Regions from separate parts of the Rhizobium sp. PL01 genome, predicted to be linked through region 2. Evidence: predicted binding sites of a transcription regulator. Region 2 holds the regulator's gene; the other holds the start of a gene.
The links. The regulator LexA, encoded in region 2, represses DNA repair genes until DNA is damaged. The targets are predictions, from matches to a motif close to TGTTCNNNNTGTGTTCNG.
Positions count from the first base shown of each region.

Region 1: a site for LexA is predicted at 2,628-2,645, ahead of R6X40_RS08680 (PA0069 family radical SAM protein). Genes of this name have one in related genera too.

Region 1 is NZ_JAWQUM010000003.1:195,517-199,704, forward strand. It holds gene R6X40_RS08665 (NUDIX hydrolase) at 1-36, shown strand, start outside; gene R6X40_RS08670 (hypothetical protein) at 73-384, opposite strand; gene R6X40_RS08675 (ribonuclease HII) at 589-1,254, opposite strand; gene R6X40_RS08680 (PA0069 family radical SAM protein) at 1,402-2,559, opposite strand; gene R6X40_RS08685 (glycosyl transferase) at 2,790-3,326, shown strand; gene moaB (molybdenum cofactor biosynthesis protein B) at 3,649-4,188, opposite strand, start outside; gene R6X40_RS08695 (4-(cytidine 5'-diphospho)-2-C-methyl-D-erythritol kinase) at 4,178-4,188, opposite strand, start outside.
Region 2 is NZ_JAWQUM010000002.1:289,605-293,792, reverse strand. It holds gene R6X40_RS05820 (hypothetical protein) at 501-719, shown strand; tRNA gene R6X40_RS05815 (tRNA-Cys) at 946-1,019, opposite strand; gene lexA (transcriptional repressor LexA) at 1,444-2,154, opposite strand; gene R6X40_RS05805 (hypothetical protein) at 2,395-2,673, opposite strand; tRNA gene R6X40_RS05800 (tRNA-Asn) at 2,893-2,967, shown strand; partial or broken gene R6X40_RS05795 (hypothetical protein) at 3,220-3,541, opposite strand; gene R6X40_RS05790 (APH(3'') family aminoglycoside O-phosphotransferase) at 3,710-4,188, shown strand, end outside.

The DNA.
Region 1 (4,188 bases), on a different contig from region 2:
ACGGGGTTCGCCCATCTTGTGCATCGGGATAGCTGAACCCGTATCAGCGACGCCGGATAGCGAAATCACATGTCAGTTATCCGTGCTCGCAGTCGGTGCCATTGTCAGGCAAGCCTGCTCGAATTCTTGCATGGTCTCACGGCTGTTGTCCGCAGGCAGAACGGCGTCAGTTGCCATATTCGCCGCATCGTCCGACGTTTCGTCGTCATAGATGAACGACTGGATGTAATAGGCAAGCCCACCCTTCCAGACCTTACGACCGTCGATATCCTTGCAGCTAAAGGCAGTCTGCAAATCCGATTGCAGTGCGTCCGCGGTCGGCTCTGGCGCAGCGGGAATGCTGGTCGCTGCCGTTGCAGCGAGGAAAATCAGACCAAAAAACACGGTTCGAGCCTTTCACGGGAATCGCGGGTGCATGTTGTTCTTGATTCTATAACCCGTCCGTCTCGTTGTTTGTTGCCCGGGACACGCCGCACACAAGAAAAACCGCAGCTGTGTCTTTGACGTCGACGATTTCAATCTTCAACGCAGGGCACCCGCCATTGTTCCAAAACAGTGCGGGCCGGTTTCGAGATTGGCAATTCCCCCTCAGGCGCCTTCAGCGTCGTCTTGCCGCAGTGGCCGGAAGCTCATCCGGTGCAGCGGGCAGGGGCCGTGGTCGATGATGGCGTTGCGGTGGCGCTGGGTGGCATAGCCGGCATGGGTCGCAAAACCATAGGCCGGGAAAACCAAGCCGGCCCGGGTCATCATCCGGTCGCGCGCCACCTTGGCGATGATCGAGGCTGCAGCGATCGATAGCGAGCGGGCGTCCCCCTTAACGACGGCCTTGCCCATGCAGATAAGGCCTGGCGGCACGTCGCGGCCGTCGGCCAGCACCAGAGCGGGAGCGAGCGAAAGACCGAAGACAGCGCGGCGCATCGCGTCGAGGCTTGCTTTGCGGATATCTGTGTCATCGATCCTGCCGGCCGCAGACGACGCGATGGAGACGATGGAAGAAGACAGGATGAGATCAAACAGCACCTCGCGCCGCGCGATAGACAGTTGTTTGCTGTCGTTCAGGCCGTCTGGAATATTGTCGGGATCGAGAATGACGGCCGCCGCAACGACAGGACCGGCCAAGGGGCCACGTCCGGCCTCGTCGGTGCCTGCGACAGGCCAGAGCCCATCGCGGCGTCCGGCCAGCTCGAAGCTGAAATCGGGGCCTTCTATCGTATCGAAAAGAAAGGGGGAATCGGGCGGTGTGCGTCGTGACATGCGGCGAAACTCGCACACAAGCCCGATTCCCTGCAAGTCCTTCGGCAATGAGGCGGTTGCCGGAGGATGACCGAAACTGCACCGGGGCAGGAAGCAGCATCGGTATCTCGATTTCCGGGATCGCTCCCGGAAAACTTTGAATGCTTTTCAGAGCAACGACAGTTGGACGCCGGTCCCGAGCGGCGGGACGAAGAGGTCGCAGTTCAGCGGCCGGCGGGCGACATTCAGCTCCAGCCGCTTGGCCGCCAGCTCGAAACGGCGGCCGATCTGCCAGGCATAGGGACCGGCCCCCTTCATGCGTTTGCCGAACTCGGCATCGTAATCCTTGCCACCGCGCATCGAGCGGACCAGCGACATGACATGGCGATAGCGATCCGGATAATGGCGCAGCAGCCAGTCGCGAAACAGCGGGCTGACTTCGATCGGCAGGCGCAACAGCACATAGCTTGCATACGCAGCCCCCGCCGTTTTTCCGGCATCCAGCACCCGTTCAATTTCATGATCGTTAAGGGCCGGAATGATCGGAGCCACCATCACCGTTGAGGGAATGCCAGCTTCGGACAAAGCCTTGATGGCTTCCAGCCGCTTGGATGGCGTCGACGCACGCGGTTCCATCAGCCGGGCGAGCTTGCGGTCGAGGGTGGTCACCGAAAGGCCGACTTTGGCGAGGCCTTTCTCGGCCATTGGCGCCAGAATATCGATATCGCGCATGACCATCGCGGATTTGGTGACGATCATCACTGGATGATCGGCCGCTTTGAGCACTTCGAGGATCTGGCGCATGATCCGCCATTCCTTCTCGATCGGTTGATAAGGATCGGTGTTGGTGCCGATCGCGATGGGGCGAACCTTGTAGCCGGGCTTGGCCAGTTCCCGCTCCAGAAGCTTTGCGGCATCCGGTTTGGCAAACAGCTTGGCCTCGAAATCGAGCCCCGGAGACAGGCCCATATAGGCATGGGTTGGGCGGGCGAAACAGTAGATGCAGCCATGCTCACATCCCCGATAAGGGTTGACGGAGCGGTCGAATGGAATGTCGGGCGAATCGTTACGGCTGATGATCGAGCGGGGTTTTTCGATCTGGACCTCGGTCTTGAAGACCGGCAGATCCTCCAGCGAGTTCCAGCCGTCATCTTCGAGTTGCCGCGAGACCGGTTCGAACCGGCCGGACGCATTGATGGCAGCACCCCGGCCACGCCGCCGGTCGATCTCGATGCGCAGCCCGGAGCTGGCAATCATCGCCTCGGCCATATCTGCCGTGTTGGCAGGCGCCAAAGCACCCTGCCTGATCTGAGACAGCTCGTTCATGGGTTTCTCCGGGGGACTGTCCTTGCGGACTTTCCAATATCCTCTGATTATTTTCCTATCGCGAATATGAGAACAATGCAAGAACAAAAATGTAGATCAGGATTTTGATCTCGTCCTGCGAAGGGTCAGTTGGTGCTTCAATCGCTCGCGCATTCATCATGAATGAAAAGTTAATCCTCTGGAAACGAAGGGCTTATGGAAATTCTGTGTGCAATGCGGTATGGACGGCGATGCTGACGATCATCACCGAGACCCGCGACAATGAGGCTGAACTGGCGCAGACGCTGTCGGTGCTGGTGGCGGGTGCCGTGGAGGGGCTTGTGAGCGATGTCATCGTTCTCGACCATGGCTCGCAGGATGGCTCGAGCCGCGTGGCAGACGCCGCCGGAGCCCGCTTCTGCACAAGCTGGGATATGACCGACATTGTCCGGTCTGCGCGCGGCGATTGGCTGCTGTTGCTCGAAGCGGGCGCCAGACCAACGGGGCGCTGGATTGATGATGTTGCGGAATATATGTCGCTGAACAAGATGCCGGCGCGCTTCTCGCCCTCCAGGCAATATCGCCTGCCGTTCCTCAAGCGCTTCGTCACACGTCCAACAGCGTTGGAACTCGGCCTGTTGCTGTCGAAGCAGCAGGCGTCAGCAATCGCCAAATCCTCCATGTTGCTACCCGATTTTGCCAATGGCCGGGCAGCGCGCAAGCTTGGAAGCGAACTGGTGCCTGCGTGGGTGGCCATCGCCAATCGTCCGGATGCGGAAAACCGCTAGCGGCGTCTCACCGCAAAAAGAGCAGGCCCTTTCGAACCTGCCCTGTCTTCATTGAAAAAGAGACCGTTAAAATGGTTTGCCGCGCAATCTCAGCCAACGCGTCGTATCGCTTTGTTGAGCGGTTTTCAGAACATGAAATCCGCATGCGTTCATGCTGTCTGTCGTGATCTGGATGGAGAACCCTGACGTGTCGCCGCTGGGTGAGCGTGTCATTTCGTTCCCCTCATTCCCTCTCCCGATAAGGACAGTCTTACAACGCTGACACAGGCAGCGCTGTTACCAATGGAACAGGAATTATCGAGGATGGGCAAAAAAGAGGAGGTCAGCCGCGCTTCAGGTGCTCGTCGAGCCTTGGCATGATCTCGACGAAATTGCAGGGCATGTGCCGGTAGTCGAGCTGCTGCTTCAGGATACCGTCCCAGGCATCCTTGCAGGCGCCGGGCGATCCCGGCAGCACAAAGATGAAGGTGGCGTTGGCGACACCACCGGTGGCGCGCGACTGGATCGTTGATGTGCCGATCTTGTCATAGGATATCCGGTGGAAGACTTCCGAAAATCCGTCCATGCGCTTTTCGAACAGCGGTTCCAGCGCCTCGGGCGTCACATCTCGCCCGGTAAAGCCTGTACCACCGGTGGTGATCACCACGTCGATCGTTTCCGTCAGCGTCCAGGCTTTTACCTGTGCCGCAATTCTCTGCTTGTCATCCGGTACGATGGCGCGCGCCTCAAGCCTGTGGCCCGCATCGGCAATTCGGGCAACGAGCGTATCGCCGGAACGGTCGTCGGCGAGTGTGCGGGTATCGGAAACAGTCAGAACCGCGATACCAACCGGAACGAAGGGTCTTGCCGCCTTAGCCTCGGT
Region 2 (4,188 bases):
TGCAGTATGCCGCCATCGCCTGCGATGCGTGCCCGGCTGGCTGAACCTTGGATGCTGCCGGTAGCGCAACGGGGAAAGGTCTTGAACACAGTAGTGTGTATTGCTGCTCTCGCCATTGTTCATCGCAATTTGCGGAGACGGCGACGCTCATAAAAATCCAGATTCGGGCCGCCGTAGATACGCTCGTCGCTACTACGCGGCACCCTGGTCGCGTCGCTTCTACTTGGCAGTGGCTTGTGACCGCGTCCCCCTCGTCCATCCCGATGGTCATAGGCAGAGCAGACCAGATCATAATTGCTGCGTGTGAGGCGAATGGATGATGGCCTGTCACCGTTCGGCTTAATCACCGCGAGAATGTTTCATCGCTTGCCGAAATATGATATCTTGCACTCCTACGCATTGAGTACGCATCCAGCAGTGGAACGCCCGTGGCCAGCGTGTTGCAGCGTCGGTTCACCCGTTAAAATCAAGTGCTGCAAAGCGCGGTGAAGGAGAATGCAATGCATTATAGCGTGCAGTTTTTCACCTGGACCCCGAAGCAGGGCGTTCACCAGGTCGGATCGACGATCGAAATCGATGCGGTCAACCCCAAGCTCGCGGCCGTGTCGCTGCTGGGGCTAAGATTGGACGAGACCGGTGCAGCCAAGAAACTCGCAGTGCGCGTCTGGACAACACCGGATGACAGCAAGGCTGATTGCGCCTGCTTCTATTATCATTGAGCAATCCCCCTGCTTCGCGATGCACCGACGGGGATTATGCAACGCTATCGTTTGTCAACGACGGCATGGTCTCTAGCTGTCCAGGCAAGATGGGAAGACGGAAACCTATCGATCCGATCTCTCTGAAAACTCTTCACAAGAGTGAAAACCCGCTGAGCGCGACCTATCGGCAAGGCCATCGACGCCTGCGCTTCTTCCCTGTCAATTTTCTATGTGTGGGAAAGTTTGGAGGCCTCGCCCGGAATTGAACCGGGGTGCAAGGATTTGCAGTCCTCTGCGTCACCACTCCGCCACGAGGCCTCACGAGTTCAAATAATCGAACTGTGGCGGCGGTTTAGAATGATCCTAGACAAATCGCAAGAGGATATTTCTGAAAATATCCTCGGTCGTTTGTGAAATGAAGTTTCCGAGCCGCTCTCCCACAGGCTTAAGGGGATGAGATCGCTACGGCCCGCACCTTTGAGATGATGAGGCTCGCGTTCCGATCGCGAACCTCATTTGTGATTTCACGCACCCAACTGGTCATCGTAGACAAAGACACATTTCAGGGCAGGATCCGTTTTTGACACCGGCATTCGAATTGAGAGGCGGTTTGCTTTGGATATATGAAGCGGCATGGCAACGACCGAGCTGAACGGCAACAGGACCGGCTTCATCCAGCAAAGTCCATAACCAAAAACTCATCTCCAAGCCGCAGGCAGGTCGAAGATAAAATTCGGCAAGATCAATGATAACGGCGGATCAGCCCGACGAGTTTGCCCTGTATCTTGACCCGGTCCGGCCCAAAGATCCGCGTCTCGTAGGCGGGGTTGGCGGCTTCCAGCGCAATCGAGGCGCCTTTCCGGCGGAACCGCTTCAGCGTCGCTTCCTCGTCATCAACCAGGGCGACGACGATTTCGCCGGGGCTGGCGCTGTTCGTATTGCGGATGATGACCGTGTCGCCATCCAGAATTCCTGCCTCGATCATCGAATCACCACGCACTTCCAGTGCGTAGTGCTCGCCGTTACCGACCATCTCGAGGGGGACGGAAATATCATGCGTGTTGTTCTGGATCGCCGAGATCGGCACGCCGGCGGCGATCCTGCCCATAACCGGTATCGAGACGGTGTCGCTGTGTGAGGCAGTCTTGACAGGTGCTGGGGGCACTGGTTGTACGCCGAGGCTGCCCTGAATGACGCTGGGTGAAAAGCCACGCTTGGGCTGGAGGCTCATTGAATAGGCCTCCGGCAACTTGATCACTTCCAGCGCCCTCGCCCGGTTGGGAAGGCGCCGGATGAAACCCCGCTCCTCAAGCGCGGTAATCAGCCGGTGAATGCCGGATTTCGACGCAAGATCCAGCGCATCTTTCATTTCATCGAATGATGGCGGCACACCCGATTCTTTCATTCTTTCGTGAATGAACAGAAGCAGTTCCTGTTGCTTGCGGGTCAGCATGAACGATCACTCCAGAATCGAGAAACAAATCAAGAACGAACACTATCTGTTCCATATGTGTTCCGCAAGTCCCTAAAATTCATCGAATGTTTTCAGAGATAAGTGTCGTTTCTGACGATCGGGTTGAGGTCTTGCATGTTGTTGTCTCCAGAGACTCGCATTCACTCGCTCATGGCCTTCCCCTTTTGAAGAGCCCTTGGGTGATTCCGAACGTGAGAGGATATGATGATCGGCATTGTTCTAGTTGGATGCCGGCCATTTTCGAGCCCACCAGACCGAAAATTTGCGCCGCTTACGCCGAATGAAGGCGAGATCATGCGACAGGACGAGTAGGCCCAGCGGCACCATCCAGAAGCCGAGGACAGGCAGGAAACCGAGAATGCCACCAAAAATCAAAACGCCGCCGATGGCGATACGCAGCGGACGTGATTGCGGCAGCCGCATCCGCCATGAGCCGATAACCAGCTCCTGTGTTCGGGCGTCGATGCCGAATTTTTTCGTTTTCTGCGGTTCTGCCATAAATCTCACCTATCAAACATAAAGCCTGCCCCGATACCGCTGCAATGCCGCGATGCCAAGGGTTTGGCTTGCGTGACATCGAGAATGCACCACTCCCCACAGATGGGAAGTTCTCCACAGTCTGACAAGATTGTGCATTTTTTTTGAAAAACCGCTTGGCAAATCGGAAAAGCATTTGTATTAGCAGCCTCACTTCTGCAGCACACACCGCGCAGACGTTCCCTGGTAGCTCAGCGGTAGAGCATTCGACTGTTAATCGACAGGTCGCCGGTTCGAATCCGGCCCGGGGAGCCAGTTTTCAAAGGCCTTGCTGAAAAGCAAGGCCTTTTTGGTTTCTGGTGACACCGCACCGCCTCTCGTCTGATTTCGCTGTTCTACCGATAGCCACTGGCATCCGCTATTTTCCCCGCCTCCTGCACCTCTGTCATGTCGCGCCAGCAGTCCGTCCGCGACCCGCCGAGATCGGCGAACTCTCAGATCTTTGCGAGATCCCGCTTGACGTGGATTGTACGGTAAAGCGGTTCCGCTCCGAGTCCGTTGCCTGGGCCGCAGCAATTTCAGGCCCTTTTCGAGCGAGTGTTCCCAGACCGGCTTGTCCCACTCGGTCATATGCTCGCCGCCCGAGATATCGTTGATGAGAATATCGAGTCGTGATTCTTCGCGGCGGATACGGTCAACCAAGAGACGCGACTTCCGCGTGAACAAGATGATCCACCGGCACTGCAATGCCTTTGCCGCCAGCCTCCGCGACCAGTTCGGCCGTCTCTTCGATGATGGGGATTCGAGGCGGATGGTCCGGTGGTGCCGTATGTGGAGGCGCAGATTCAGGACTTTCTCGCCGAATTTTACGGGTAATCGTATCCCTCACCGGCTTTCCTCCGTAAACGCGCCCGGTGTAAAAACCTGGAGATTTTCTGTTCCGGGCTAATGAAATCACGTTCGGCAATATCCATGTCGTGCTGGGGCGCGACATCGCCTTCGCCAGACAAGACGAGGGGAATGAAACCTGACTGATTATCAATACGGATCAACCCGGTTGACGGGCTTTTCTCTTGGAAGCCAATGGATTGCCTACCTTCATGGCGAATCGGGTGATGCGCTGTTTCGGCGCGCCGATGGCAGCGCTTACGCCAAAGTGGCTACCGGCAGCGGTGTGGCGCTGTTGGATGACGAGCGTCGGCGGACGGCATGGCTGTCTGCGTTTGAGCTCGGATCCCCTTCGGTGCTCGATTGGCAAGTGTCTGACGACGTTGCATGCCTTGTGACGAGTGCCGTGCCGGGCGTGCCGGCGGATCAGCTGGAAGTGTCCGCACTTATAAAGGCATGGCCGTCCATCGTCGCGCAGGTGCGCGATCTCCATGCCATTCCGGCCCGAGACTGCCCGTTTGATCGCGGCCTTCAAACAATGTTCGATCGGGCAGCCGATGTGGTTGCGCGCAAGAGTGTCAATCCCGACTTTCTCGATCCGGACGATCAGGACACGCCGCCCGAAACCCTGCTCGATCGATTAAAGAG